Regions from separate parts of the Lysinibacillus phoenicis genome, predicted to be linked through region 2. Evidence: riboswitches for the same ligand, from Rfam matches in the RefSeq annotation. Region 2 holds a riboswitch; the other holds the start of a gene.
What was found. A riboswitch is a leader RNA that binds a small molecule or an ion and turns the genes downstream of it on or off. The one in region 2 is predicted to bind S-adenosylmethionine.

Region 1: another riboswitch for S-adenosylmethionine. It lies ahead of metA (homoserine O-acetyltransferase MetA); the one in region 2 lies ahead of ABC382_RS20375 (methionine ABC transporter ATP-binding protein).

Annotation. Positions count from the first base shown of each region.
Region 1 covers NZ_JBDFMP010000002.1:381,603-397,561, forward strand. Annotated here, with positions in the region: gene ABC382_RS03100 (3-oxoacyl-ACP synthase) at 1-246, shown strand, start outside; partial or broken gene phaZ (intracellular short-chain-length polyhydroxyalkanoate depolymerase) at 259-1,146, shown strand; gene fabG (3-oxoacyl-ACP reductase FabG) at 1,153-1,884, shown strand; gene ABC382_RS03115 (class I adenylate-forming enzyme family protein) at 1,900-3,375, shown strand; gene ABC382_RS03120 (short-chain dehydrogenase) at 3,439-3,993, shown strand; gene ABC382_RS03125 (YhdT family protein) at 4,162-4,425, shown strand; gene panF (sodium/pantothenate symporter) at 4,425-5,870, shown strand; gene ABC382_RS03135 (TSUP family transporter) at 5,913-6,683, opposite strand; gene ABC382_RS03140 (TrmB family transcriptional regulator) at 6,811-7,593, shown strand; gene ABC382_RS03145 (hypothetical protein) at 7,654-7,998, shown strand; gene ABC382_RS03150 (nucleotide excision repair endonuclease) at 8,052-8,423, opposite strand; SAM riboswitch class I at 8,628-8,737, shown strand; gene metA (homoserine O-acetyltransferase MetA) at 8,836-9,771, shown strand; gene ABC382_RS03160 (GerAB/ArcD/ProY family transporter) at 9,812-10,960, opposite strand; gene ABC382_RS03165 (hypothetical protein) at 10,990-11,223, opposite strand; gene ABC382_RS03170 (Ger(x)C family spore germination protein) at 11,228-12,427, opposite strand; gene ABC382_RS03175 (spore germination protein) at 12,457-13,998, opposite strand; gene ABC382_RS03180 (HesB/YadR/YfhF family protein) at 14,212-14,502, opposite strand; gene plsY (glycerol-3-phosphate 1-O-acyltransferase PlsY) at 14,522-15,124, opposite strand; gene parE (DNA topoisomerase IV subunit B) at 15,673-15,959, shown strand, end outside.
Region 2 covers NZ_JBDFMP010000002.1:3,775,804-3,791,762, reverse strand. Annotated here, with positions in the region: gene ABC382_RS20405 (hypothetical protein) at 1-3,082, opposite strand, end outside; gene ABC382_RS20400 (glycosyltransferase family 2 protein) at 3,079-4,500, opposite strand; gene ABC382_RS20395 (HEAT repeat domain-containing protein) at 4,501-5,544, opposite strand; gene ABC382_RS20390 (response regulator) at 5,541-6,413, opposite strand; gene ABC382_RS20385 (MetQ/NlpA family ABC transporter substrate-binding protein) at 6,716-7,567, opposite strand; gene ABC382_RS20380 (methionine ABC transporter permease) at 7,638-8,306, opposite strand; gene ABC382_RS20375 (methionine ABC transporter ATP-binding protein) at 8,296-9,324, opposite strand; SAM riboswitch class I at 9,408-9,511, opposite strand; gene ABC382_RS20370 (thioredoxin family protein) at 9,568-9,879, opposite strand; gene ABC382_RS20365 (toprim domain-containing protein) at 9,895-10,236, opposite strand; gene gcvH (glycine cleavage system protein GcvH) at 10,328-10,708, opposite strand; gene ABC382_RS20355 (arsenate reductase family protein) at 10,923-11,279, opposite strand; gene ABC382_RS20350 (acyl-CoA dehydrogenase family protein) at 11,478-13,262, opposite strand; gene ABC382_RS20345 (acetyl-CoA C-acetyltransferase) at 13,481-14,653, opposite strand; gene ABC382_RS20340 (3-hydroxyacyl-CoA dehydrogenase/enoyl-CoA hydratase family protein) at 14,703-15,959, opposite strand, start outside.

The DNA of each region.
Region 1 (15,959 bases), 3.4 Mb from region 2:
CAGCTTGACTATTTAGCGATGCTGCATATGAAGAGGTCTGCCCATGATTATATTTTAGCAGACCTTGGTTTACAGCAGGAGCAATCGATTTATTTGCAAGAATATGGGCATATCGGGCAGATTGATCAACTATTGTCGTTACAGCTAGCATTGGAGCAAAAGCGTATTCAAGAAGGTAATATTGTTACATTGGTTAGTGCAGGTATTGGCTATGTATGGGGGGCTATCACAATACGTTGGGGATAAGGGGGAAATGGAATGTTAAAAACAATTCAGCTCGCAAATGGTGAAACGATGGCTTATCGTAAGCGCTCAGGGGGAGCTCAACTTTTACTATTGGTTCATGGTAATATGACATCTTCTAAGCATTGGGATATTCTGATGGATGCTTTAGATGACAAATATACAATTTATGCTATCGATTTACGAGGTTTTGGTGGATCATCGTATCATAAGCCTATCTCTGCCATTAAAGATTTTAGCGATGATGTCAAGCTATTTATCGATGCTATGCAGTTGCAAACCTTCGATATGATTGGCTGGTCAACAGGAGGAGCCGTCTGTATGCAGTTTGCCGCTAATTATCCAGGGCATTGTCAACGACTGATTTTACTAGCTTCCGCTTCAACACGTGGATATCCATTCTACACGGATTTAGGAACAGGCAATCCAGCATCCTTTAAAAGAGCCTATAGCTATGAAGAAGTGTTGATTGATACATCCAAAACAAAGCTTGTGCAAGGCTTCTATGACACAAAAAATGGTGAAGGCTTACAGTCTATATGGAATGCATTAATTTATACCCATCAACAGCCGAACGCAGAAAAATATCAAGAATATATAGAGGATATGCTGACACAAAGGAATTTAGCAGAAGTGTACCACGCACTTAATACGTTTAATATGAGTGCTTTTGACAATGAGATTGCAAAAGGCTCTCAAGAAGCCCTCCTACTCCATATTCCGATTTTAGTATTGCGAGGGGATCGGGATTTGGTCATTACAGAGGAAATGAATGCAGAATTGCTACATGATCTAGGCAAGGAGACACAGTTCGTTAGTTTAAAAAATTGTGGGCATTCCCCACTGATCGATGATTTAGCACAGCTAACAGCCGAAATCGAGGCTTTTTTAGAAATTGGGGGAGAAATCATGCGATTAAACAATAAGGTTGCGATTATCACTGGCGCTGCAAATGGGATTGGTTATGCGGCTACCGAACGTTTTATTGAAGAAGGAGCATTTGTGTTTATCGCCGATTTTGATGAACAGGCAGGGATTCACGCTGCCGAACAACTAGGGGACAACGTGGCCTTTATACAAGTAGATGTAGCAAGTAGAGAGAGCGTTCAACAACTAGTAGCAGCGGTAATCGAACAGAAAGGTCGCATTGATATCCTAGTGAATAATGCAGGGATTACAAGAGATGCAATGCTGACGAAGATGACAGAGGACCAATTTCAGCAGGTTATCGATGTTAATCTGACTGGGGTTTTTCATTGTACTCAGGAGGTTATCCCCCATATGGTGGCAGCTGGTGGTGGCAAAATAATTAATACATCATCGGTAAGTGGGGTTTACGGTAATGTTGGTCAAACGAATTACGCAGCTACAAAAGCAGCCATTGTAGGAATGACGAAATCGTGGGCAAAGGAATTAGGACGTAAGGGAATCAACGTCAATGCAGTGGCACCTGGGTTTACAGAAACGGATATGGTCAAAAAGATGCCTGAAAATATTGTGGCTCAAATGCGCTCAATCGTTCCCTTACAACGATTAGGGACACCACGGGATATTGCCAATGCCTACTTGTTTTTAGCATCTGATGAGGCTTCCTACGTCCACGGTCATACGCTACATGTGGATGGAGCCATCATGATGTGATCGGGGGGTGTTAAGATGTTTGTCGAGCAAGCTTGGATTTTAAAACGTGCCGCCTTAACGCCTCATTACATCGCGTTAATTAATTTAGCAACAGAAGAGCAGTGGACCTATCAGCAATTATCTGAGGAAATTGGTAAATGGAGTCATTTTTTTGAGCGTCAGCAGCTACAAAAAGGAAGTAGAGTCGCTGTTTTTGCAAAAAATCACATTCAATTGTTTGCTGTTTTATTTGCTTGTGGGCTACGTGGACTTATCTATGTGCCGTTAAATTGGCGTTTGAGTAAAGAGGAATTAACACAAATTTTGCAGGATGCTACCCCTTCTATTCTGTTGTATGATGAGGAAGGTTCTTGTCCCTTGACACTAGAAAAGATGTTTCCTCTTCAGAGCATCGAGCAAGAGAAGGATACGGTACCAAGTAGGCAAGCAGTGGACATGGACGATCCATGGTTAATGATTTATACGGGAGGTACTACAGGGCGACCAAAAGGGGTTGTGCTTTCCTTTCAATCGGTGAATTGGAACGCCATGAATACAATTATTAGCTGGGGTTTACATGCTCAAGACCGTACATTAAATTATATGCCGATGTTTCATACAGGTGGTTTAAATGCATTATGTATACCATTACTCATGGCTGGTGGGACGGTCATCATTGGCGATAAATTTGAAGCAGAAACAGCGCTGCAAGCAACGAATCAATACAAAACGACCATTTCCCTTTTTGTGCCAACGATGTATCAAGCGATGATTGCTACGAAGTACTTTCAGGAAAATCAATTTCCTTCGATGAAAGTATTTTTATCAGGCGGTGCACCATGTCCTCATCCTATTTATGATGCCTTTTACAAGAAGGGGCTATTTTTTAAAGAAGGCTACGGTTTAACCGAAGCAGGACCTAATAATTTTTATATAGCTAGAGAGCATGCTTACGCGAAAAAAGGGGCTGTCGGAAAGAGCATGCAATTTAACGAGGCTAAAATCATCAACCCCGCAGGGCAAAGCTGTGCACCTCGTGAAGTCGGAGAGCTCTTCGTAAAAGGAAAGCATATGTTTCGATTTTACTGGAATAACAAGCAGGAAACTGCCAATATCCTGCAAGATGGCTGGTTAAAAACAGGCGATTTAGCCATGATGGATGAAGACGGTGACTTCTATATCGTGGGACGTAGAAAGGAAATGATCATTTCGGGCGGCGAAAATATTTATCCGCAGGAAGTGGAGCAATGCCTATTACAGCATCCGCATGTACAGGAGGTTGCCGTGATTGGAGTAGAGGATGACTATTGGGGTGAGATTGTAACAGCTTTTATTGTCTGTCAACACCAAACTACTGCTGTTTTAGATGAACTCAATGAGCTATGTCACCAGCAATTAGGACGCTATAAAATTCCAAAACATATCATTTTCCTAGATGAATTACCAAAAACAAGTGTTGGTAAAATTGATAAAAAGGTATTGCAACTACTTGTCGATACGCCGAACTGTTAAGTAAATAAGTAGCTTAGCGACTCTCACATTTCTTTAAATCTAAATGAAGTGAGGGATAAATGGATGACACACGCATTAGTTATTGGTGGAACAGGGATGTTAGCTAACACATCCCTATGGTTAGTAAATAATGGTTACCATGTTTCAGTCATTGGACGGAATGCCGATCGGATGGAACGTTTGCTAAACAAGGCAAATAACTCATCCATGATAACCCCTTTGTTAGTAGATTATCGTGATGAATCCTTGTTATTAAAGAAAATACGAGAAACGATGCAGCAAAATGGACCTATTGAATTAGTAATTGCTTGGATTCATTCATATGCTGATAGTACATTAGAGCGCATAGCAAGTGAAATTTCACAATGGCAAGGCGGATCATGGAAACTGTTTCATGTCTTGGGGAGTCGTGCAAATCTTACTGAAGTTAAAGGGCAAATCGATAAACTTGATGCCCTACAATACCATCAAGTTCAACTTGGCTTTAAAATTGAAGATAGTCATTCACGGTGGCTTACAAATGAGGAAATATCACAAGGTGTCATTGATTCCATTCAGCATGATCGGTTACTCCATACAGTGGGAACGATGGAACCTTGGGAAAAACGTCCGTTATAAGCAAATTCCATGCCAAATAACCTTCGTCTTATTCGATAGACGAGGGTTTTTATTTTTTGGAGCGGTTAATTGATAGCAGTTCGAGACTACATAGGATAAAAAACGTTTCTTACACTTCCCATCAGACCAACATATCAGTAAAATAGAGTAGGTTAGGGGGATTGTCATGTGAAAGATCAACGCTTTAAAATAGCGCATCGAGAGGCGCTTATTGGGATTGGACTAGTCATTGTCAACTTTGCGATTTGGTTTGGCTTTGCCTATGGATTAGGCGGAGGAGATCCAGCTAATTATTCGTATGTATTCGGTTTTCCTGCCTGGTTTTTCTATAGCTGTATCGCAGGGACAGGCTTTATGATCCTGCTCATCTGGATTGTCATGAAACTCTTTTTCAAAGAGGTACCATTTGATGATGAGGAGGGGGATCATTAATGCATTGGCAAGTTGTATTTCCTTTGCTATTATTTCTAATTATTATTTTTGGGATTGGTATTTGGGCTAATAAGCATATCCGTTCCTCTAATTCGTTCCTTCAGGAGTATTTCCTTGGTGGTCGTGAAATGGGTGGCTTCATTCTAGCGATGACGATGATTGCTACATATGGTAGTGCAAGTAGTTTTATCGGTGGGCCAGGTGTAGCCTATACAAAAGGCCTTGGCTGGGTATTACTCGCGATGGCACAGCTTCCGGCGGGTTATTTTGTCCTCATGATTTTAGGTAAAAAATTTGCTATCATAGCTCGTCGTTACCAGGCCATCACATTAATTGACTTTTTACGAGAGCGTTACAAAAGCCATGTCATAGTGATTTTATCCGCCATCAGTATTATTGTCTTTTTATTTTCTGCGATGATGGCACAATGGGTCGGGGGCGCACGTTTAATTGAATCTTTGACAGGCTTAAGCTACACAACGGCACTGTTTATTTTTGCTATTTCGGTGTTAGTGTATGTTATTATTGGAGGCTTCCGAGCAGTAGCTTTAACGGATACAGTCCAGGGCACAATTATGGTTATTGGTACAGTTATTTTATTAATTGGCACAATTATTGCAGGTGGTGGTATCGATAATATTATGACCTCACTAGTCGCTGAAAATCCGGATTTTGTATCACCCTTTGGCGCACAGGGAGATTTAACACCACTTTATGTCTCGACATTTTGGATTTTAATCGGTGTGGGTGTCGTAGGACTCCCACAAATTGCAGTTCGTGCGATGAGCTATAAAGATTCAAAAAGTATGCATTTAGCCATCATTATCGGTACGATTGCGATTGGGACAATCATGTTTGGTATGCATTTAATTGGTGTATTAGCTCGACCTGTCCTACCTGGTATTGATATTGGAGATAAAGTGATGCCACTTCTAACGTTGAAGGTATTACCGCCATTTTTAGCAGGGATTGTATTAGCTGCACCAATGGCCGCTACGATGTCTACTGTTAATGCACTGCTCATGCTTGTTAGCTCCACAGTTGTGAAAGATATCTATTTAAATTACATGAAGCCAAAAGCAAGTGATGCAGAAATTAAGCGTGCAAGCTTTATTGTCACAACGGTCATTGGATTAGCAGTCATTATCTTTGCCCTAAATCCACCAGACTTATTAGTATGGTTGAATTTATTTGCCTTTGGTGGGCTGGAGGCAGTCTTTATTTGGACCGTGGTCCTAGGATTGTATTGGAAGAAGGCGAACAAATATGGTGCAATTGCTTCGATGATTACAGGCATGTCCCTGTACATTGTCATTGATCGCTTCTATCCTTCCATCTTTGGTATGCATACAGTCACGCTGCCAATTGTGGCATCCTTCATTATTTTTGTTATGGTGAGTCTTGCCACTAGTCATAAATTTAAAAATGAACAATTAATGATTTAAAGTAAACACGCCACAGATTACAATTCTGTGGCGTGTTTTAATTTAATGCATCATAAAATCATAGGCGTTTTTCGCTAATAATGTCATCGTCACCACGATAAAAAGCGTACGAACAAAGCCGCTTCCTTTTTGAATCGCCATTTTTGAGCCGAGCATTGCTCCACCAATTTGAGCGATCCCCATGACTAAACCATATACATAATGAATTTGCCCTAAGTAAGCAAACATACACACACCAGCTACATTACTCGCTAAATTTAAAAATTTCGCATTGCCTGCTGCCTTTAAAAAATCAAAGCCTATCAGCAGGAAGCTAAAGATTAAAAAGGAGCCTGTTCCAGGACCAAGAAAGCCATCATAAAAACCAATAGCAAATAACAGCAGCATAAATAAAAATAAATGAGTTTTAGATAAATTTTTTACAGTAGAGACAGCACCCCAATCCTTTTTAAAGATTGTATAAATCCCCACTGCTGCCAGCATGACTAACATTAGTGGCTTTAGTAATGCTGGGTTGATGAGATGGACAGTCCATGCACCACATAATGATCCGATAAATGCTAGAGGAAAATATTTAAGGACAGAGCGAATTTCCAGCTGACCAGAACGGTAGAAGGAAATAGAGGATGTTAGTGAGCCCATTGCCCCTGCTAGTTTATTAGTGGCAACAGCAGCCGCTGGGTTAAGACCAACAAACAGTAGAGCCGGTAATGAAATTAATCCGCCTCCTCCAACTACCGAGTCGACAAAAGCTGCCAGAAATCCAAATGATATTAATAGAATGATAATATGTACATCGACATCAAAAACCATGATTACACCTCTTCTAAATTAGTTACTACTGAAATAGTAACTAATTTACTTACTGCTGTAAACCCTAACTTTTTTATTGGCAAATCTTCACAACAGTAGCCTATAATAAAGCTAATGGAGGGATTACATGGAGGAATTAATCACCCAGTTGAAAGATATGGGTTTTACAGAATATGAAGCAAAAGCCTATACGGCACTCGTTCAACAAAGTCATGTTAGTGCCTATCAGGTCAGCAAAAATTCTGGCATACCGCGTGCAAGAGTATATGATATTTTAAATATCCTTGTAGAAAAAGGGATCGTGTTGAAAGAAGAGACTGCAGAACAAACGACCTATTCAGCCATGCCCGTGTCCGTATTTTTACAGCAAATGGAGCAGCGCTGGCAATCAAATTTTTCGTCGATAAGTATGAAATTAGAAAAGCTAGAGGAAAATGTTCAGGAAGTGGAGCATAAAGTCGTGATGCTAAAGGGCAAGGAGTCCATCCTCAATTACTGTCAGTCACTTTTAAGAAAAGCAAAGAAAAAAGTGATTCTGTCGATGTGGGAAGATATGTACGATGCGCTACGGCAAGACCTTCAAGAAGTGTCACAGCGTATTCCTGTGCATGGCATTACACTGTATGTAGACGAACACTTAGCGACTATTGACCGCCATAGGGCCACACACTATACGAAAAAAACGTCTACTCCACATTGGTTTATTTTATCGGTAGATGGTCAGGAAATGATTTATGGTCACTCGCCATCCGCGCAAGAAACGGCCTTCATCACTAATGACCCTGTCCATATCTATTTGTTAGAGGATTATATTTGGCATGATGTCCTTATCAATAGACTAGTAAAACGCGATGATCAGGAGCTTGAGGATTGGATTGCGAAAGAGCGAAAAGGTTTTTTCTTAGAATAAAGATGAGAAAAGGGGAGCATTCTGAATAAATTAGTGTTGCTAGGTTTAGGGTGTCTACTAATGTTAGCAGCGTGTAATGCTACGCCACCTACCACTCCACTCAGCATTCGTGAACTACCTATCGTACCAGAACATGTTCAGAAAAACATCGTTTCTCAGGACAATATTCAATTATTGTATGAAGATGACGCGACGTATTATCTCGTCTATTATTCAAAGGGAAATGTACTAGCAAGTATGGAAGTAGAGGAAAATAGACTCATCATTCATCTTAATGAAGGCAGCGAGCAACGAAAAGAGGCCCAACCATATGTTTTTAAAATATCGAAAAGCCCTGAACAGAACCTTATTGAGGTCTTCATCAACAAGCAAAACACACCCATCGATCGTATGACCATCCTGTGAAAAAAGAAACCGAAATCTCACTTTGATGAGATTTCGGCTTTTTGTAATTTGTCTTAATAAAAGACTTTATCAACATTGTATTTGGAGCGGAAAGTATTAATGGCATATGTTTCGTAAATTTCACGTTCCATTGGATCTTCTACTTCATAGACTTCAATTTTGAACACTTCATCACGGTGGTTTTTCATCGGTGATACATTATCCTCAAAGTGCTTTTTAATACGTTGACGGATTTTACGAGCTTTCCCAACGAATAATAGCTCATTCTTGTCATTATAGAATAAGAAAATGCCGCCTTTATCACGTGTGATTTTATGGAAATCAATAAAGCCAAAATAAGGTGTGATTGGCACATCACCTGGTTTTACTTCTTGTTCACGTTGACGGATAACTACATCTGGTTTTGGAAATTCAATTTTAATCAAACTATTCACGTTCCTCTCTCTTACTAAAGCTATATGGTAACATAAATACGGCATGTTTACCATAAATTTTAAATATCGAAAAGCCACTAACAGCAAGCTTAGTGTACTTCAAATGGACAAAGAACATGCATAGCGAATCACAAAATATTCTATGAATTATTGATATTCTAACTAGTTCATGTTACAATTCAAGGTAATTAAATAATCTTATCAAGAGAAGCTGAGGGATATGGCCCTATGACGCTTCAGCAACCTCTAACATGTGTTAGAAAGGTGCTAATTCCAACAAAGGATATTCCTTTGAGAGATAAGAGTGGACGTGAAAAAATCCTTCTCATTCTATCTCGTATGGAATGAGGGGGATTTTTTAATTTTTAGAAAAAGAGAGCGAAAACAGAGAGGGGAACGCAAGATGCCAATTAATATTCCGAAAAATTTACCAGCTGGAGAACATTTACGTGAGGAAAAAATCTTCGTGATGGAAGAGGATCGTGCGAAAACACAGCAAATTCGTCCGTTAAATATATTAATTTTAAATTTAATGCCGGAAAAAGAAAAAACAGAACTCCAATTATTACGGTTATTAGGGAATACACCGTTACAGGTCAATATTACGTTTTTAAACACTGCCACACATGAATCAAAAAATGTTAGTAAATCTCATTTACAGCTATTTTATACGACATTCAACCAAATTCGTCATCGACGCTATGATGGCATGATTATTACAGGGGCGCCAGTAGAAAAATTGGCTTTTGAAGAGGTCAACTATTGGCAAGAAATTTCAGAAATTATGGATTGGTCCAAAGAGAATGTGACATCCGTATTACATATTTGTTGGGGAGCACAGGCTGCTTTGTATCACCACTATGGAATTGGAAAGATAGAGCTTTCAGCTAAATGTTCTGGTGTCTATTCCCATGTCATTACCGATTTAACGGTAGATTTAGTGCGGGGATTTAGTGATTTATTTACCGCTCCTCATTCTCGCCATACGTCTGTGTCAATTGACGATGTACGCAATCATCCAGACTTACGCTTATTATCTTATTCGGAGGATGCAGGGGTATTTATCGTACAATCAAAAGATAATAAAAACATTATGATTACAGGTCACCTGGAATATGATGCAACAACACTAGCCGATGAATACAGTCGTGATGTGGCTAAGGGCCTTGATATCGCCGTTCCCGTAAACTACTTTCCAAACGATGATCCAACTAAAGAGCCTATTAATACATGGCGTGCCCACACCCATTTATTATTCTCGAACTGGTTGAACTATTATGTATACCAAGAAACACCATATGAATGGGATTTTGTTGACGAAATTGAGTATCATATTTGATTCAAATAAAAAGTCTAATTTCTTGCTAATTTAAAAGAAATTAGACTTTTTGATTGTCATTGCTTGTTTCTGCTTTGGGCATTTCGCTCGTTTCAGCTTTCGCTTTGCGATTGCGAATAATCGCCACAATCAGTAAAAGGATCGGTAATAGAATGGTGATGAAAAAAGAAAAGATTGGCCAAATTTCATTATTATATTTGTTCGAATGGACAATGTTTGGGTGAACTATTTGAGAAAGCCCAATAACAATTAGTCCCATCGGTATAATGAGAGGCCGATGATCCTTGATTTTTAAAATCTGGGCAAGGCCGACAACGGTCGTATAGAAATACATAAAAGTTCGAATATAAATGGATGAGATCCACATAAAGGCCATTATAATCTCAATCCGCTGCAAAAAATTCCCTATCGATATTCTTTGTGCTAAGGCATAGCTTGGAAAGGTTCTAGAAGCCGTATTTTCAGGACCTAGTACAAGAATTGATAGCACAATCAATGTCACTAAAACAAATCCACCTAAGATGATTCCAATATAAAACCCTTTCTGCGCGGATTGCTGTACATTAACCGCAGCAGGGTAGAGCATTAATAACACAATTAATGGAAAGGAAAAAATACTCATAAAACGAATAATACTATAAAACATTGATGATTTTGTTGCCTCGAGTACAGGTTGAATATTTTCAAACGTAATCTGAGGGGTAATACAGACAACAAAAAAAATAAAAATAAAGACAAATAACGGAAAGAGGATTTCTGCAGACCGCGCAAAAGTTTCAATGCCTAAATAGGCAGCATACATAATGATAATAATAAACAGCAAGGCAATCGCCATGGTCGGTGTTTCCGGCATCACTTCTGTTTTCATGAATATCCCGATAAAATAGAGTAATTCTCCAGCGGAAAGAAAGGTCAGAATCAGGAAACAAATGGCTGTGAATTTCCCCAAAAAGGGACCGAGTATTTTTTCGTTTGCCTCAATAAAATTAAGAGAAGGTGTTTGGTTGGCTAGCGTCATAAATAATTTAATAACCAGTAAACTGAGGATGACCCCAATACTGGCAGCAATCCACGAATCTTGCTTAGCGGCACTTGTGATGCTAGCGGGAATAATTAAAATAGCTGTACCGATTGAATAAAGGAGGGTAATAATTGTAAATTGTCTTGAGCTAATGATTTCCTTTTCCATCGAATCCCTTCCTTTTTTAGTCATTCTCTCTATTTGCTTAATGACAAAATATAATCTCTAATCGGTGTAAATATAAATGTTATTAAATCTAATGGGCTCGGAATATGGATTTTAAGGGCAATTGCCATATTTAAAGCCGTACCAATAAGTAACAAAATGGAGAACACAACAATGCCCTTTGTATCCTGTTGTTTTTTTAGTTTTGGAATAAAAATAATGCCTACGATGACCGAGATGATCAAGATCGCAACGGCTAGAACCACTTCGTTACTCCTCCTTTGGTTTGTTTAGTAATGAGTTTTGCATTGTACCTAAGCCTTGCGTTTTCACCTTCACATGAACATGAATCGGCAATTCTGGAAAGATAGTTGGCCAATCATTTTTGATTTTTTTCCACTGTTTTGCATCTGCCCGATGGAGTGTATCACCAAATCCTAGAACATCAACTTCATATTGTTGTTGTATTTTCTCTAATGCTTCTTCAATTCGCCCTTTGATACCTTGAGCTGTTTTTTGATTCACATAATCAATAGATTTAGGTTTTGAAAGGTCGATATCACATTCTACTTCTCCCACGTTCTGCTCCACTTCAATTTGAACATCGATTGCTGGCTCTCCATGTTGAAAGGAGCCTTTTACTTTTGTTTTGGAATGTGTGATTTCTGTAGATAAAGTACCTTTCTTCGGACAAGCGATGATTTCAATGGTACTTTTAATTTTGTCACTGAGAAAACTAACACTTTTACTTTCTTCCTCTGTCAGTAATCCGATGAATTTATCCTTTTTAAAGACAGCTAGACCTGCGTATTGTAATAAAACGGGTGTTTTGACGCGCTGAACATTGGCTTGATCGACGCCTAATTTTTTATCGCCGTGAATTTCAATCGCAGAAATTAATGCTCCTTTATCCTTACTACTTAATGTGTTAACTAATTCATCTATATTAATAGCGATTGTGGAGCCCCAAGCCTTTTCAGAAACCTCAAGTGAATTTAACATTTTATTAGCAGGCACCTTTTCGATGGGTGTTAGTACATTTAACACATCCTTTGCTGCAGCCTCATAAGACATAATGACATCGAAATCTTTTCGAAATTCATGATCCCTCGAAATTAAATCGAGTGATTCACTGATTCCTTCTTTTGCGAGCTCTTCTCCTAAGACGACTACTTGCAGATGAGCAAAATAGGGTTTCCGTGCTGCAAGTGTTGTCATTTTGCGAATAGCCTCAAAGATAGTCTCACCCCTCGCATGATAGCTAATAACAGGGGAGCGTTGTGTGGAGGCTTGTTTCATCGACACTTCACTAGGATCGACAATCTGCACGGTGACCTCATATGCATCGTCTATTTTATCTATTCCAAGTGCAACGACAATGGCTAATTCATTTAATTCACGCTTACTCCAGCAACCACTTAATAATAAAGTGAGGATGCAAAGTAAGCCGATCACTTTTATTTTCGCCATATTTAATTTCCTCATTTATTCAATAGTGATTACCTCTTTTTTACATCTTTATATTGATGGCCTCTGACAATGTTTTTCTGGTTAACTAAACGAGGTCGTGTTAGTAACTTTCTACGTGGGAATAATAGAAAGGCATCTTTTTGATCCTTCAGGACTAACGGTGCAAATGGGCTTAAATAAGGTACACCAAATGATCGAATACTACATAAATGTAGAATAATCAACATAATGCCAAACATTACACCAAATAAACCAAACATCGCAGCACAAATCATTAATGGAAACCGTAGCACACGAATAGTATTCGATAGGCCATAAGCAGGGAAGAGGAAACTACAAATGGCCGTTAAGGCGACAATGATGACCATTACAGCTGAAACAATGCCTGCTTCAACCGCTGCTTGACCAATAACTAAGGTACCTACAATCGACACAGCAGGACCGATTGTTCTTGGCATACGAAGTCCAGCTTCCCTCAAAACCTCAAAGGCAATCTCCATTATGAGTGCCTCTACTACAGCTGGGAAGGGGACGCCCTCCCTTTGCGATGCAATACTGATTAACATCGGTGTTGGCAGCATTTCTTGGTGAAAGGTTGTAATGGCTACATACAGTGATGGTGCTACTAATGCTAGACTAATACCAAAAAAGCGCAATATGCGGATCAGGGAGCTTATCATCCAATGCTGATAATAATCTTCTGCTGACTGTAAAAAAGATGTAAATAACGCTGGCACCACTAAGACAAAGGGTGTTCCATCTACTAAAATCGCTACTTTCCCATCTAATAATTCACCAGCAATGACATCGGGACGTTCGGAGTTGTAGATAGTTGGAAACATGGTATTTTTAGAATCCTGAATGAAATCCTCAATATAACCACTTTCCAATATGCCATCAATATTGATGCGGTCTAAACGAGCTAATACCTCTGCGACAATTTTGTCGTTCGCGATGCCATTAATATACATGACTGCTACATCTGTTTGTGTGACATCACCGATAATACGTGATTTAATCCAGAGGTTTGGACTTTTTATTTTACGACGGATTAGGGCTGTATTGGTACGAAGTGTTTCCGTAAAGGATTCCCTAGGTCCTCGTATAACCGATTCCGTCGATGGTTCTGTTACTGCTCGATCTTTCGCACTTCTTGTGCTGGTCACTATCCCTTCAGCAAAGCCATCTAATAATATAACCGTTTCACCATTGAGAATAGCTTGGTAGAGCGTTTTAAAGTGCTCAATATTTTTTACATCACCAACTGTTAAATAGGAATTTCGGACATATTCATTAATGGTTGTAATTTCAATATCTTGTTCTTCCTCAATGTTAGCCATCAGTTTATCAATAACAGAATCGGAAATGGTTGTTTTATCTGATAAACCATCAATCGATATAATGGCTAGGTGATGAGGTTCAGTTTCACCAATAGTAATTTTTCGTATAATGATGTCATTGCTATGACCGAGTGAGTTCTGAATGATTTTTAAATTTTTAGCAAGGGACGTGTATAACAAATCGTTCATAGTATGGGATGGGGAGGTATCAATATTGTTAGACGTGGACATGTGTTTTCCTCCTCAAATGGACGTTCATTACCATTAGAGTGGACAAATTTTTTACCAGATAAACGAAGAAGGCATGAAAATCTGCCATGGATTTCTACTGGATGTCTTCTCAGCTTCGGGTACCGCTAAAGATTACTTCAACGTAACAACCTTGGACCATGAAGCGAAATAAAAAACAGTGTTTCCTTTCATATGCCGAAAGGAAACACTGTTTTATGTACGATAATCATATTGTAATTCATCTTTACTTGCATCAACGTCAACATGTAGATTGTAATCGTTAAAGAACCAGAGGTCTTTCTCTTCAATGTAATAGGTTACACCATCAATTTCTGTTTGAACACCTATAGCGATCGGTTCTTCACGAGTCATGCCAAGTGAAAAGCCTTCGTGAAAAGGACTAGAACCACCATAGCGTGCATAAAAGCGAATGGTATCACCTGATTCTACTTCCATTTCCTGCTTGAACCATTGTAGGGCTTCATCTGTTAATGCAATGTTCATTTCGAATGCTCCTCTCTTCCTACAGCCATTTTACCTTTGGCTCGGTGCCGTTTTTAATCCGTGAAATATTGGCACGGTGACGATAAATAATAAAAGTGAATAAAAAGGCTACCAAAATGCCTAATGCAAAGTCACCTGTAACAAAATAATAAACGATTGCATAAATAAGTGCTACTAAAGCGGCTATCATAGATGTTAAACTAACGATTTTAGTAATTTTTAATGTCACAATAAAGGCAATAAATAATAGGACAAACAGTGGCCATGAATAGCCTAATAAAACACCCGCAGAGGTTGCCACTGCCTTCCCACCACGGAAGTTGGCGAAGATTGGAAACATATGGCCGATTACGGCAACTAGGCCGAGTAGTAACGGATGGAGCATACTGTCAGAGAAAATAGGAAGTGTCACGAGTAACACTGCGGCAGTTCCTTTTAAAACATCCATCACGGTCACCACGATACCCGCTTTTTTTCCTAACGTGCGGAAGGTATTGGTTGCACCTAGATTACCGCTCCCGTGTTCACGAATATCTGTGTTATAAAAAATTTTGCCTATCCATAATCCAGAAGGTATAGAGCCAATTAGATAAGCACATAAAATAATAAGTCCATTGATCATAGCTGGACTCCTTTCATTCATAGTCAATACTTGGTACTAATAGTTTGTAACAAGTATTTTACACTTTTTCTTGCTAATCTACAATGTTATGAAGGAGATTTCATTATGGGTCTTGAATTCAATTACCATAGGGTAGTCTTTTAGACATGAGAGGATCAGTTGTGGAAAAAAGCCTTTTTAAAAATATAGGCATAAAGGCAATTTTGTCAATCGTTCATTCCTTTGGTAGAATAGAAGTCTAACTTTATCCAGTTAATCGCGAGATACATCGTAGCACTTTCATCGCTCGTGATGAGAAGCCAAACAAATGGAAGTGAAACTAAATAGGCTACTATGCGTCAAACGATAATGGATAGTAGTAGCAGTCTGTCTTGCTTAAATTCCAAATTTAAGCAACTGTTGAAGATGTTTACTATAAAAAGAATCAAAACTGTGAGCAATTTTTAAAATTTTATTGGACCTGTCGCTAGCTATTGACAGGAAATGCTATTATTATTAGGATGAGAACATAAATAGAACATGTGTTTGTTTTTTGGAGGGGAATTTTTTTGACGAATAAACAGTCACCTAGCGTCTATAATGATGACGCTATACAAGTATTAGAAGGATTAGAAGCGGTACGCAAACGACCCGGCATGTATATCGGTTCGACGGATGGCCGTGGACTTCATCACCTTGTGTATGAAATCGTAGATAATGCGGTAGATGAAGCACTGGCTGGCTTTGGATCTCATATTATTGTCAAGATTCATCAGGATCAGAGTATCAGCGTGCGAGACTTTGGCCGTGGTATGCCAACAGGTATGCATAAAATGGGCAAACCAACCCCTGAAAT
Region 2 (15,959 bases):
GTGGTGGTAAAACACCATTAGTAGCTGCTGGCATAGATTGAACAACGTTGTTCTCTTTATCTACAAATAAAGCACCAATATAAATATTGTCTACTTTAACGGAAGCCTGATTACCATCTTTATAGAGGTCACCTATAAACTCACGTTGACTTGGATCTTTGGCTTGAATCAATAACCAAGGGATGCGAAGTTCTATAACATTATCTTCAGCCCAAGTATAATCAACTAGAGAATCATAGTCTTTCGCTTCTGGATTAGCATTTCCTTGATGTAATTTTCCTGTTTCATAAATACTAAAATCAGTCGTTCTATTTTGCTCAGGTAAAAATAGTTGTTTATTTAACACATAGTAAATAGGGGCGAACTTTCCACTATTTTTCATAGCATTAGCCATTCGAGGAGCAACTAAATTTAAACGGTGGCCATATAAATAATCATAAAAATCGTAGTATTCATCAATAACAACCCGAGAATCACCATTTTTATTGAGCTCAACTATAAAATCAATACCATTTGAAAACGTCATATTTTTTATAGATGTAGCAGACGTATTTCCTTGATCTGGTACAACATCTAATAAAATGCGAGGGGAGGTATGGGCTAACTCCTCACTTTTTAATTTAATGTACAAATAGCGCTCGTCATAGTCTACTGCAAAATCTGTTGGATTGTTTGGTGTAGTATCATATAGCTGTTTACCCATCCATTCCGTTGTCTCGCCATCTACTTTTACCTTCATTCTATCAAAGCTTAATAAACCAAACTGTTGCTCATTTGTTTGGGCATTGGACCAAAATGGTCGACGATTCGGATCATCATAATCCATCGTATTCCACGTTCGTTTAAACCACTCATCTTGCCATGTAAAAACAAGTCCTCCCATGAGCCCTTCATGCATAATATCCTCAAATAAATGTTGAAGTGTTTCTCCCTGTGCTTGTTCTGACATTTGCCCCTGATTCCAACCATATACATTATCATGTGTTTTACCACGTGATGCAGGGATACCAAATTCCGCAATAAGAACTGGCATATTATGAGCTTCATGGAGCTCTTTTAAATAACCTGCATAGCTATTTTTGTTCCCTCGGAAATCGACATAATTTAAATAATCTTTATCAAAATTAAAGAAGTCAGGGTAGTAAGGATACACATGATAGGAAGCAAATTGTCCCGGTGCAGTCATCTCTCCTTTTGTATAAATAACATTTGGATTGACCCCTACTAAATCTTCATCCTCAGATGGCTCTGACGGATGTTCAAGAATGTCAGTTGTGACCCAGTTCGTGAAACTCATTGGACGTAGCCAGTTATATTTTTCCTTTTCATAAACTGACACAAGATCCATTTGTTCTGCTAGCCAATGCTCAAATGGAGAGGCATCCTTTGTTTCAAAAAAAGTACCGTTGTATTGACCAATATTTGCATGTTTTTCATTCGTTCCAACAACCATATGTGGATACCATTCAATTCCTAATACCCATCCTATAACATATTTTGATACGTCTACATCATACAAGCCAGATGCATGTCCTGGTTGAGGCTCCACATAGATATTTCCATGAATGACATCTACCATTCGTTTCATTTCTAATTGAAAATCTTCTAACGTATCTTTATCATAGGCGTCCAATGAATTTGATAAGCCCTCTTCATTAATCCAAACTCCATGTAAAACATATAGTGGATTTTTTGGATGTTCTTCATTATATTTAGCAAGTGCTCTATAAAAGCCGGGTGGATGTAATGTATAGACTCGTATCGTATTAGCATTCATGTCTGCTATTTGTTTAAACCATCGATAATATTCCTCTTCAGTAATTGCTGCTTCTCCAGGAAAGGCACCAGGTTTCCCCATTCCGATATTGACACCCTTAAATACGATTGGTTCCCATTTGCCGTCTCTTCGCACTTCAAAAGATTGTCCCTGAATCCGTGCATTATAGTTTAATTTCTCATGATTCACAGTATCCTGAACCTCTTTGTGCTCAAATGAATCAAATATTTTATGCATTACCGGGATGTAAATGGACCAATAAAACGAACTGTCTGCATACTTCTCAGCATATTTATAGATTGTTGGTAACCCTTTTATCTTATAAATATTTGGTACCCTTGCGATATCATTAAAATCTCCCGCAAAATAATAACTAGATGTGTAGCGCTTATCTTGACCTACAATTGCTGCAAATTGTTCTGGAATACCATTAGCCTTTAACAGCTCTGTTCCCTTTTTCGTTAAATCCCATTTATAATTTGCAAGAGCATCTTCAGCATATTTAGGTGTAATAATATCAAACCAATAATCGTATTGCGCCCTTGCAGATGAATGAAAGAATTTTTTACCATTTTCAGTAAACTGCACTTGAATACCTGCAGATTTAACATGCTTGTCCAATTCAAGTACAAGTAGTTCTTCTGTTATTTCATTAAATAGTAAAAATCCTCCACCCTTATATGACCAACTATCGCCATGTTCATCGATAACCCATTGCGGTATTTCTAAATTTTTATGATAATCAAGCTCATCGAAATAACGCCCGATCCAGCCAGACCATGTGATTCCTAAATAATCCTGTAATTCTTTACGAACTTCCTCTGATGTTGGTGAAGCAAACGTGTTATACTCAGCAATTAACATGCTCTTCTTTTTGCTGGCTAAGCGTTCGACGATTGCCTGCCATTCTTTCTGTTCAAGTCCTCCAACAATTTTTTCAGAACGTTCACCTAAACGTTTTGTTTGTTGCAAATCATCTTTATAAACTCCGTACGTATCTGCCAAATAAATAACATCATAGTCACTATAATCATTTGGCAACTTCTTTTCTATAACACTTTTAGTTTCATCATTTGGAGCTGTTCCATAGTAATCGCGTTCTACGTCATAAGGTTCATTATTTAATCTATATTTATAATGGTTTAAAAACCAATTCACCCCTAAGTGCTCTCGGTAAGACTCATTCGGAACCGTTTTATCTATAACGGCTACATTTAGCTGTTTCTCATCTTCCAAGTACCACCATGCAATAGGGATTATTATAAGGACTAGTACGACCATAACCCCTATATAGATTCGTTTCATACACTTTTCTCCTTTTCAGCAATGCCGACACGTTTCATATTACCCCAGTCACTTTTTCTTAAGACAAAACGAACTAATCCCTCACAGCGCCAGAATAATGTTAGTGGGCGATACCAAAAAATTTCTGTAAACGCTAAAAGAATCATACGTAACAACTCTCGTTTTTTTGGATACGTATTCATACTCCACGATTCAAACAATACTGCCGCTATTGAAAAAATAACACCATAAATAACGAATAGTAGTAGCAGCATGAGCGCAACTTCATAATAAATTTTCCCTACGAAAAAGGCTATGACGATATAAATATATCCACCTAACTCCACAATAGGCCCTAGACATTCTACTAGCCAAAAATACGGGAACGAAAGAAATCCAATCATGCCATATCTAGGATTCAAGGTCATTTTTTTGTGCTTCCATAGACTTTCAAATAACCCTTGATGCCACCTTCTTCGTTGATTGCGCAGTACCCCTAATGTTTGAGGTGCTTCCGTCCAGCAAACTGGGTCGGGTACAAATTCAATACGTTTATTTTCTTTTTTTTCTTTTATAAGTCGATGAATATTCACTACAAGTTCCATATCTTCGCCAATAATATTGGTTGAATATCCACCTGCTTCAACAGCCCATTTTTTAGAGAAAACACTAAATGCTCCTGAAATAATAAGGACTAAATTGAATTTACTTAAGGCTATTCTCCCCATTAAAAATGCCCGCAAGTATTCGATTACTTGCATGATTACTAAGTAATTACTAGGTAATTGAGTCTCATAAATAGAGCCAAACTGCATCTTTGCGCCATTTGCAATACGAATATTACCACCTGCCGCAATGACCTCACCATCAGATAAAATGATAGGCTTCATCACCCGCAGCAAGGATTTTTCATCTAAAATGGAATCCCCATCAATGGAGCAAAAATACGGATATTGAGAGACATTAATACCCACATTTAGCGCATCAGCCTTACCACCATTTTCTTTATCAACTAAAATACAATTTTTATAGATTTCAGATTCATATATTTGCTTAATATCTTTTGTAGGGATGTTAGTTCGGACAATTTTGTTGATTGGCTTCATTTGAAAATGTTCGATGACCGTTTGAAGGGTTTGATCTGTAGACCCGTCGTTAATAATGATAATTTCAGTTTGAGGATAACGTAAATTCAATAATGAATAAACTGTATCTACAACCCCTACTTCTTCATTGTAAGCAGGAACAAGTAACGACACGGGTTTTGAATAAAAAGCATCTATATGTGCATCATCATACTCTGATAGATCGAGACGATAGCGTTTTCTTAAATCCAGCATAGCAATGATGAACATTGTACAATATGAAACGATAACGAACAGCATATAAAATAAAATAATGCCCCCAAAAAACATCATGCAATAGTCAATTATTTTCATTTACTTCCCCTCTTTTCTCGCTGCAATTTCCTGGGCCATTTCAATTGCATATTGGTCATTTGAGGATTCAATGAATTGCTGTAATTTAGCTATACCATGTCGATCTTCTACAATCGTTTTTGCCGCTTGAGAACGTACCCACCAATTCTCATCTTGAAGAAGTTGCTCTAAATAACTATAAGTGTAAGTAAGCGGTACATGCTTGAAAATTTTGGCAACCATTAACCTTGCTTCCCACATTTCTGAAGTCACAAAAGGGATAAAGGGATCCATCTCATCAATAATACCTATTTCATAAAGACCTTTTAATGCTCTGATGTTTATTTCCGTCGTATTATGGTCTAATAATTTTTTTAACTCCTCCAAATACTCCATCTTTCTTTTTACAGCAGCAGTATCAATAACAGCAAATTGCATATTAGCTGGCAAGCTATTAAAATCATGGAAAAATTGAATAAATACATTATCATCTAATAATACAAACAGTCTTCTATATTCACTTTCAGCGTAATTTACATTGGAATTTTTTATTTTCTCCATAAATAAATCTGGTTGGAAAAGGGAGTATATTTTTAATAACTGGAAATGTTCTTCATCTGTAATGTTATTTTTTTCGAATTCTTGGCACTTCGTTAGCAATTGATCTATTTGTAAGTCTGCAATTCGATAGAGGGCATTCATTCGAATACTCCATCGTCTACTTGATAAATCTTTTTCGTAGAATGCTTTTAAATATTGATTGGAGAATTGTTTAATTTTTAGTTCCAACTGTTCATTCCTTATATTCTTTAAATAGGATGAAAAAATTCTTTCAATAGCTTCAACTTGCGCCCTTCCTCTAGGTACCAATACGATACTAAATAGTGCGTTATTGAATAAGTAATCATACCAAAGTTGAGAATAATTTTGTAAATAACGGTCACGAACTTTTTCAAAATAGCTTTCACGCTGTCGCTGAACAAGTAAATACAGTAAAAAGATAAAGAGCACAACTAGTAAGAAGGAAATTATTGCGAAAAGCGTAGAAATAGTCAGCTTAATCATAGCCAAAACCTCGCAAAAGTTCTTTTAATTTTGGCTTCGAGCAAACGTAAATTAAATGGTTTGACAATATATTCATCAACACCGCCTTCATAAGCATTAAGCGCTGCCCCTTCAGAATTGCGTTCTGACATCATATAAATAATAAATTTCTTTTCATTTGGCATATGTCGTAAGATATGCAATATTTCTAAGCCATTTTTTAGAGGTAAAATATCATTCATAAGAATTAGATGCATATGCCCTGATTTATAATCATCCGATTGTAAAAAGCTATAACCATCCTCATAAGCCTTTACATCCAGAGTAAAATGAGGGATATCAATTTGGTTTAGCGTTGACTCTAATACTTGTCTAAAAATAGCGTTCTGTTCAATAATACTAACTTTCACTAATTCCGTTGGTTGCTCACTATAATCTTTTACTTCTGCTATACTCCACGTTAATTGCTCATCCTCTGATAGCATTTGTTTATTTTTATTTAACAACTCTTCAAAGATAACGTTATTATTTCTTATTTCTGTTATAGAGGCCTTTAATGCAATATGTTGAAACTTCCGTTCTGCTTTTAGGATGGCAAATATTCGTTTTAAAAATGCTTTAGCTTCTACATCACTACTTTGTAAAAAAAAGATACCCCAATGATTTCCATCGGATAATTGAAAAAGCAAATCTGTCTTACGTATTTTCGATTGTAAAAATGAGGTAACTTGATCATTCGTGGTTTCATTTGGTTGTGTAGAATTAGCTCTTTTTAAAAAGACTGCTGTTATTGTAAGGCGTGATCTAATAACACTTTCCCGCCATATTTCAAAGTAGCGTTCTACTTCATGTTCTTGCATGATATCATGGGCGAATTTTATATCATTCATTAGAATCACTCCCTATTTGTTTTTCTATATTATTATTTTCTATCATTTATTTAATAAATTAACAACAGTATTATAGTAAAAAATATAACTAGACAATATCTGAACATACCTATACGTCATAAAAAGTACATAGTTGAGGATAATTAATCATCTGTACCCTTTCTTAGGAAAGGTGGGCTTCCCAATGACCGAGATGAAAAGCAACCGCCTCGCTTTTTTCAAGTGACATTCTCTTTTTTCAATAACACAAAAGGGTACATAAGTCATTAAACTTATGTACCCTTTTGAAGAATTTTCAATTCTTATTTTACCGGCACTACTGCACCTTTCCATTCTTCTAAGATGAAGTCTTGGATTTCTTTCGAAGTTAATACTTCTAATAATTTTTTAATTTCTGGTTTTGTTTCATCACCTTTACGTACAGCAATGATGTTTACATATGGAGATTCTTTGTCTTCAAGAGAAATAGCGTCTTCGATTGGGTTTAAGCCGTTATCAATAGCAAAGTTAGAGTTGATTAATACTGCATCACCTTCGTCATTTTCATACATTTGTACAAGCATTTCTGGTGCAGTATTCGCATCGAATTTAAAGTTTTTAGGATTTTCTTCAATATCCTTTAATTCAGCTGCTGTTTTATCAATACCCTCTTTTAGTTTAATTAAGCCTTTTGCTTCTAATAATGATAGCATACGACCATGGTCGGATACTGAATTAGAAAGTAAAATTGTTGCTCCTTCAGGAAGGTCCTCTAATGATTTATATTTTTTAGAGTAAATACCGATTGGTTCAATATGAACGCCACCTGCATTAACGAAATCATAGCCATTGTCTTTAATTTGTAACTCTAAGTAAGGAATATGTTGGAAATAGTTTGCATCAATTTCTTCTGACTCTAAATCTTGGTTTGGTAAAACATAATCTGTATATGGTTCAATCTCAAGATCAATACCTTCTTTTGCTAAAATCGGTTTTGCCTTTTCTAAAATAACAGCATGTGGTGTGTTAGAAGCACCTACTTTTAATGTTACGTTTTCTTTGCTATCTGATTGATCATCTGATGCTGAATTTGCATCTTCTTTTTTATCAGTACCACAAGCTGCTAAAGCTAGGACAAGTATTGATAAAAATAATCCTGCCAATAATTTCTTCATTTATGACACTCCCTTTTACTTTGTTTGAAATATGTTAGCGGTAAGAACCGGAATAACCTCTAATGCCTTTCTAGCGTTTATCGATTTTATCGGTAATGACATCACCAATCCATTGAATGATAAATACAACTACTAAGATCAAAATAGTTGCCATTAATGTCACATCTTGGCGATTTCGTTGGAAGCCATCAAGGAAAGCTAAGTTTCCAAGACCACCTGCACCGATAATCCCTGCCATTGCAGTATAACCAACAAGTGCTACAGCCGTTACGGTAATACCAGAAATCAGAGCTGGTAATGATTCAGGGATTAGGACTTTCCAAATAATTGTGGACGTTTTAGCCCCCATTGAACGAGCTGCTTCAATGACACCTTTATCAATTTCGCGTAATGCAATTAAAACCATACGTGCGTAAAATGGAGCTGCACCAATAATTAAGGCTGGTAAAGCCGCATTTGCTCCACGAATTGTCCCAAGTAAAAACTTCGTAAATGGAATTAATAAAATAATTAATACGATAAATGGAATGGAACGGAATATATTAACGAGTGACCCCGTTAAAAAGTTAACAATTTTATTAGCCCATAACTGATTAGGACTTGTTAAAAATAGCAAGATACCAATAACCAATCCAAGAATAAATGTGACAACTGTTGAAATAGCTGTCATATACAATGTTTCATACGTAGCTTGCCACATATTTTCCCAGTCTACGTTCGGAAAGAGATTAGTTAGCATTTGCGATCACCTCCGTTTGAACTTCGACTGTATTTAAATAATGTAGGGCATCAGCCACATTTTCCTTAGAACCATCAATTTGCACAATAAGTGTACCGTATGCTCCATTTTTCGTTTGCGAAATATTGCCATGAACAATGCTTACTTCCACATCGAATTTTTTAACAAGATGTGAAATGACGGGCTGTTCCGTTTTTTCACCAACAAAGATCAGCTTGACAAGTTGACCAGTTGGGTAGTTTGCTTTGATCTGTTCCACTGTATCCTTTGTTTCTTTTGTGTCGGTAATCTGGGCTACAAATTTCTTAGTAATAGCTGCTTGTGGTGCTTGGAAAACTTGCAACACCTCACCACGCTCTACAATTTCACCAGCCTCCATTACGGCTACACGATGACATATTTTACGGATAACGTGCATTTCATGGGTAATCAATACGATCGTTAACCCTAAACGTTCATTGATATCAACTAGTAAGTCAAGAATAGCATCTGTCGTTTCAGGATCCAGTGCAGATGTTGCCTCATCACATAGTAAAACTTCTGGATTATTAGCTAATGCTCGTGCAATCCCAACTCGCTGCTTTTGACCACCTGAAAGCTGTGATGGGTATGCCTTATCACGTCCTTCTAAACCTACAAGTGAGATTAACTCTTTCACACGGCCTTCTCGTTGAGCTTTTGGAACACCTGCAATTTCCAGAGGGAAAGCGATGTTTTCAGCAACTGTTCTAGACCAAAGTAAATTGAAATGCTGGAAGATCATACTTACCTTTTGTCTAGCAGCTCTTAACTTTTGCCCTTTAATGGATGAAAATTCTAGATTGTTTACTGTTACCGTTCCTGTTGTCGGTTTCTCTAATCCATTTAATAAACGAATCATGGTACTTTTACCGGCACCACTATAGCCGATGATGCCAAAGATTTCACCTTTATTTATAGTAAGGTTGACGTCTTTGACTGCCGTTAATTCGCCATTTGCTGTTTTGTATTTCTTCGTAATATTTTGAAGCTGAATCATAGCGAATACTCCTTTTCTTATATAAAAAAACCCCTTCACTCATAGACAAGTAGAAGGGGTCACGTATGATACGTTAAACCGTTCTCTCATCTTTCAAAGAAAAATCTTTGGGTGATTTGGCACCTTTTCACATGGTGATGGTTGCCGGGCTTCATAGGGCACTTCCCTCCGCCGCTCTTCATAAGAGTTCGATATATTTAATGTTTTAGTAATATATTTGATACTTTACCACGCTAGTAATGTTCAGTCAATTGATTTTTTTAACAATTCGTACAAAAAAGGTACAGATTGAAAAGCATAAATTTTATCTGTCACTTTCCCGCCATCAGTAACAAGTAAACATGGGACACTTTCAATTTGATGCTCATAAGCAATCTGCTCTAGAAAGTTGATATTTGCTTTGCCGATTTGAAGCTGTGGCAGCAATTGTTCAATAACTGACAGCATTTTTGATGCCACCGCACATGTTCCACACATCGGTGTATATAAATAAAATGCAGCTTTTTCACCCGACTGTATAGCCGCTTCCCACTGCTCTTTTGACCATTCTTCCATTGATTTCACGCAACCTTACAAAATATATTCATTATGGATTGAGAAATGAGCGCGCAATAAAATCATCGCTAACACTTTTCTTGGTGTTGTCTCTACTTCCTTATATGTTGGCATTGTACGTAAATGCTCAGCCTCTGGATAATGTCTGTCCATTAATGCACGTAGCTTATCGCCAGACGTATCTGCATCAAAAAAAGTGAAAAGCTCACAGCCCTCATAAGGATCGAGTAGCTCTTCTAATTGATGCACACCAATTGTACCATTCGTACAAAGTATTGTAACATTCTCATTTAAAATAGGCTCAATTTGTAGCTTATCTGAGCGTCCTTCTACGATCAAGCATTTTCCCTCGAACATTACGCCACCTCCAATTAGACATCCCCACTTATAAGTCATTATATAACAAAAAACGCCGGTAGTTTCCGACGTTTTTCGATTATAGCTTGTCTTATTCAGCGATCATTTCTTCGTATTGCTCTGCTGTCATAAGTTTTTCAACTTCAGATGCATCAGCAGGCTCAACAACGATCATCCATGCTTTTTCATATGGTGATTCATTAACGAATTCTGGGCTATCTTCTAAATCTGCATTGACTTCAACTACAGTACCTGAGATTGGTGCATATAATTCAGAAACAGTTTTAACTGATTCTACGCTACCGAATGGATCATCTGTTTTGATTTCGTCGCCAACCTGTGGAAGCTCAACGAAAACGATATCTCCTAATTCAGATTGTGCGAAGTGAGTAATACCAATACGTACTTTTCCATCTTCTACTTTTACCCATTCATGTTCTTCAGAGTATCGTAAGTCTTTAGGTGTGCTCATGCAATAAACCCCTCCATAAATATGTAATATATTCACTTTCAGTGTGCCATACTTCTCCTATAAAAACAAGATTCAATTACACCTCTAGGTAATTGAAAGCATATTTTTTCGAGTTCGCTTCAAAAATTAGAAACATCCATCGGAGACATTATTTTCATTCAGATCATGCCTTACACTTCCAAATAGAGGTAAGTCCTCATTACGATCAAGACGGCTATTTCCAAGTTTGCTCAAAATCAGCTTCTTTAAACCCTAACGTTACTTTTTTTCCATCAGTCACGATAGGTCGTTTAATTAACATACCATCAGAAGCAAGTAGCTCAAGCTGTTCCTCTTCCGTCATATCAGCCAGCTTGTCCTTTAAACCAAGCTCACGATATTTCATACCAGATGTATTAAAAAACTTCTTTAAAGGCATTCCACTTGCCTGCCATAAAGCTGTTATTTCTTCCTTTGTAGGTGGTTGCTCTACAATGTGTACCTCTTCATAGGAAACTTCATGATCATTTAACCACTTTTGCGCTTTTTTACATGTTGTACATTTAGGGTAATGGATAAATTGAATAGTCATTAATATGCTCCTCTACTGTCTTTTTCTGTAGTATACCATCATAATTGTTTTGAATGGAGGAACTTCTCTCATTTTCATCAGTCTATCCATCTGTTTTGCTTTTTTAACCGTCACTTTTATGATTCTCTATTTTTCAATTTATTGGTATCGCAAAAACTAGCCACCCAAAAGAGGATAGCTAGTTTGCTACATTGATGATTAAACGATATATTTTTCTGCTTCGATTAATTTTACAGATGCTTCACGTTTTTTCGCAATTAAGTTGTATGGGTTATTGCGAGTTAGCTTACGAAGCGCAGATAATGTCATACGCGCTGCATCACCATCTGCTGAAGCAAGAATTGTATCTTTTGCTTCTTTTTCGATTTCTGCAAATGCTTCTTGGCAGAAGATTTGTGTATAAAGCAATTTTTGATGTGCTTTTTCAGCGCCATCACGAGCAATTGCTTTTTCTGTACGTAAAACAGCCGATTCCATCGCAAATAATTGGTTAGCGATATTCGCAATATTCACTAATACTTCCTGCTCCTGATCAAGCTTTGCACCAAAGCGTTGCGCTGCTAAACCTGCTGCTAATACAGCAATCTTCTTCGCATTTTTCACTAAATATTTTTCTTGAGCAAGTGGCTCTGTACCGATATCTTCTGGCATTAACATTAGAAGCTCTTGCTGTAAGTTTTGGGCAACCTGTAATAGTGGTAACTCACCTTTTAGCGCCTTTTTCATAAATGTGCCTGGTACAATCATGCGGTTAATTTCATTTGTACCTTCAAAAATTCGATTGATACGAGAATCACGATAAATACGCTCAACCTCGTATTCAGCCATAAAGCCATAGCCACCATGTAGCTGTACTGCTTCATCTGCAATGTAATCTAGTGTTTCTGAACCAAACACTTTTGCAATAGAGCATTCAATTGCGTATTCTGCGATAGCACCTGCAATCACTTTTCCTTGCTTTTGCTCTTCAAGGCTTAACTGACTTAAACGATCTTCAAACAGACCAACCGTACGATAATTTAAAGATTCCGATGCATACAGTTGAGAAGCCATTGTTGATAATTTCTCTTTAGTAAGATTGAAATCAGAAAGCTTTGTTTTAAATTGCTGACGTTGGTTTGTGTATTGAATTGCTAACTCTAATGCACGTTTAGAGCCACCAATTGTGCCCACACCCAGCTTATAACGACCAATATTTAAAATATTAAACGCAATTACATGCCCACGGCCAATTTCACCCAATAGATTTTCTACAGGTACTTCCGCATCTTCTAACACTAATGTACGAGTTGATGATGATTTAATCCCCATTTTCTTCTCTTCAGGGCCAACTGAAACGCCGTTGAATGCACGTTCTACGATGAATGCAGAGAATTTATCGCCATCAATTTTCGCGTAGACAACAAACACATCTGCAAAGCCTGCATTAGTAATCCATTGCTTTTCACCATTTAAAATATAATGTGTTCCTGCATCATTAAGCTTCGCAGTTGTTTTTGCTCCAAGGGCATCTGAACCCGAACCTGGTTCTGTTAATGCATAGGCTGCAATTAACTCCCCAGAGGCAAGCTTAGGTAAATATTTTTTCTTTTGATCTTCATTACCGAAAAGAACGATTGGTAATGAGCCAATCCCCACATGAGCGCCATGTGTAATAGAGAACCCACCTGCAACAGACATTTTCTCAGCAATTAAAGCAGAAGAAACTTTGTCTAATCCAAGCCCATCGTATTCTTCTGGTACATCTGCTCCAAGTAAACCTAATTCGCCTGCACTTTTAAGAAGACGCACTGAATGCTCAAATTCATGGTGCTCTAAGTTTTCAACTACTGGTAATACTTCATTTGCTACATATTCCTCTGTTGTTTTAGCAATCATTTTATGCTCATCAGTGAAATCTTCTGGTGTAAATACACGATCTAATTCCACATCTTCAATAAGAAATCCGCCGCCTTTAATGAAATCAGTTGTTTTTTCAGTCATGTTTAATTCCTCCCAATGTATCTATTTTGATTGTCTAATCCCCTAATAAGTGACACCTCAGCGCCATAAATTCATCGTCCCTATAAAGAGATAGCTGACGCTTCGATTGCACTCCAAAAACCATGTTTCTTGGCTTAACATATCTATAGAAAAGCTTGATGTATACAATGTTCGGAGGCAACCGTAAACAGTACACCTCAAGCTTATCTAGCAAATTATTAAAGAATTTCAAATACCCCAGCAGCGCCCATACCGCCACCAATACACATTGTCACTACGCCATATTTCTTACCTTGGCGTTTCAATTCATGAATAAGCTTAAGTGTTAAAATGGCCCCTGTTGCACCAAGCGGATGACCTAACGCAATGGCTCCACCATTTACATTGACTTTTTCTTGGTCGATCCCTAAATGACGTACGACCTGTAATGATTGAGAAGCAAATGCTTCATTGATTTCCCATAAATCTATATCCTCTATGGATAAACCTGCGATTTCTAACGCTTTTGGTACAGCAACAATTGGACCGATCCCCATTACTTCGGGCGGTACCCCTCCAACAGCAAAGCCTAAGAATTTTGCCATTGGCGTTAGCCCTTGCTTGACAGCTTCTTCACGGTCCATTACGAGTACAGCAGCAGCACCATCAGAAGTTTGAGAGGCATTACCAGCCGTTACACTACCTTTTACATGGAAAGCTGGACGTAGTTTTGCTAAACCTTCAACAGATGTACCTGGACGTACCCCTTCATCCATACTAAATGTGAATTTTTTCACTTGTGGTTTATTTTGATCATCTACATAATGCTGTTCCACTTCGATTGGTACAATTTCATCATTGAATTTACCTTCTTTAATGGCCTTTTCAGCAAGCTCATGTGAGCGAACAGCAAAAGCATCCTGGTCTTCTCGACTAACATTGTACTGGCGAGCCACTTCCTCAGCTGTATGGCCCATCCCCATATAATATTGTGGAGCCGTTTCAGCTAACGTTGGATTTAGGCGTGGTGTATTTCCCACCATTGGCACCATACTCATAGACTCTACACCACCAGCAAGAATCGCTTTGGAATGTCCGAGCATGATTCGTTCTGCCGCATAGGCAATCGCCTGTAAACCTGACGAACAAAATCGATTAATCGTTAGAGCAGGTGTTGTATCTGGTAACCCAGCAAGTGCACCAATACTACGTGCTACATTCATCCCCTGCTCCGCTTCTGGCATCGCACAGCCTAAGATTAAATCATCAATCGGTCCTTCATAGCCCGCTCTTTTCAATGTTTCTTTGACTACAACAGCACCAAAATCATCTGGTCTCACCGTTGCTAATGAACCTTTTTTTGCTTTTCCAATTGGAGTTCGTGCTCCTGCTACAATAACGGCTTCACGCATCCTATTAATCCCCCTTTGTTTCATGTGCAAGATTGATCTATTTCGTCAATTAATTACGAAGTGGTTTACCTTTTAACAGCATGTGTTGCATTCTTTGCTGTGAAAGTGGATCAGCAACAAGGCTTAGGAACGCCTCACGCTCTAAGTTTAATAAATACTGTTCATCAACTAATGTGCCGTATGGAACCTTACCACCTGCAATAACATAAGCTAATTTTTTAGCAATTTTTAAATCATGTTCACTAATAAAGCCTGACTCAAACATCCCTTGCGCACCGATGAGTAATGTACCGTAACCTGATGCACCGACAACAGGCACTTTTGTAGGTACAGGTGGTTGATAGCCTGCTTCATAAAGCGCTAAAGCCGCTTGCTTTGCATCATATAATTGATGATCTGGGTTAACGGAAATACCATCTGCAAAGTTTAAGAAGTTATTTTCACGTGCTTCTTCGCCAGAAGTTGATACCTTAGCCATCGCAATTGTTTCAAATACTTTATTGGCAATATGTTGATAGTCTACCTCTACGCCATTTGGCAAGCCCTTAAGGAATTTTTGATAAAGCGCTTTATTTCCGCCACCGCCAGGAATTAAACCAACGCCTACTTCAACTAAGCCCATATACGTTTCCATCGTTGCTTGGATATGCGCAGCTGGTAGACAAACCTCTGCTCCACCGCCTAATGTCATCGCAAAAGGTGCTGCCACAACTGGCTTACGGGAATATTTAATTTTTTGCATAGCATCTTGGAATGACTTAATGACGAAATCTAGCTCGAAGATATTATCATCCTGTGCTTCTACTAAAATCATTCCTAGATTTGCGCCAACGCAGAAGTTTTTCCCTTGGTTACCGATAACTAGGCCCTTGTAGTTAGCCTCTACTTCATCTATTGCAAAGTTAATCATTTGGATAATATCTAACCCAATTGCATTCGATTGTGAATGGAATTCAAGTAATGCGATACCATCCCCTAAGTCTATTAAACTAGCACCTGTATTTGATTTAATGACACCATGCTTTTTCTTATAACGTTTTAAATTAATCTCTTTTTCATTAACTGGCACTTTCACATATTGTGACCCATTGTAATAAGCTAAATCGCCATCTATTTCAGAATAGAATGTCTCAAAACCATTTGCCAGCATCTCTTTAACAAATGCAGGTACATCACGACCTTCTGACTCCATTTTCGCTACAGAGTCTTTTACGCCAAGAGCATCCCATATTTCAAATGGTCCTTGTTGCCAGCCGAAGCCCCATTTCATGGCATTGTCAATGGCTACGATATCATCCGCAATTTC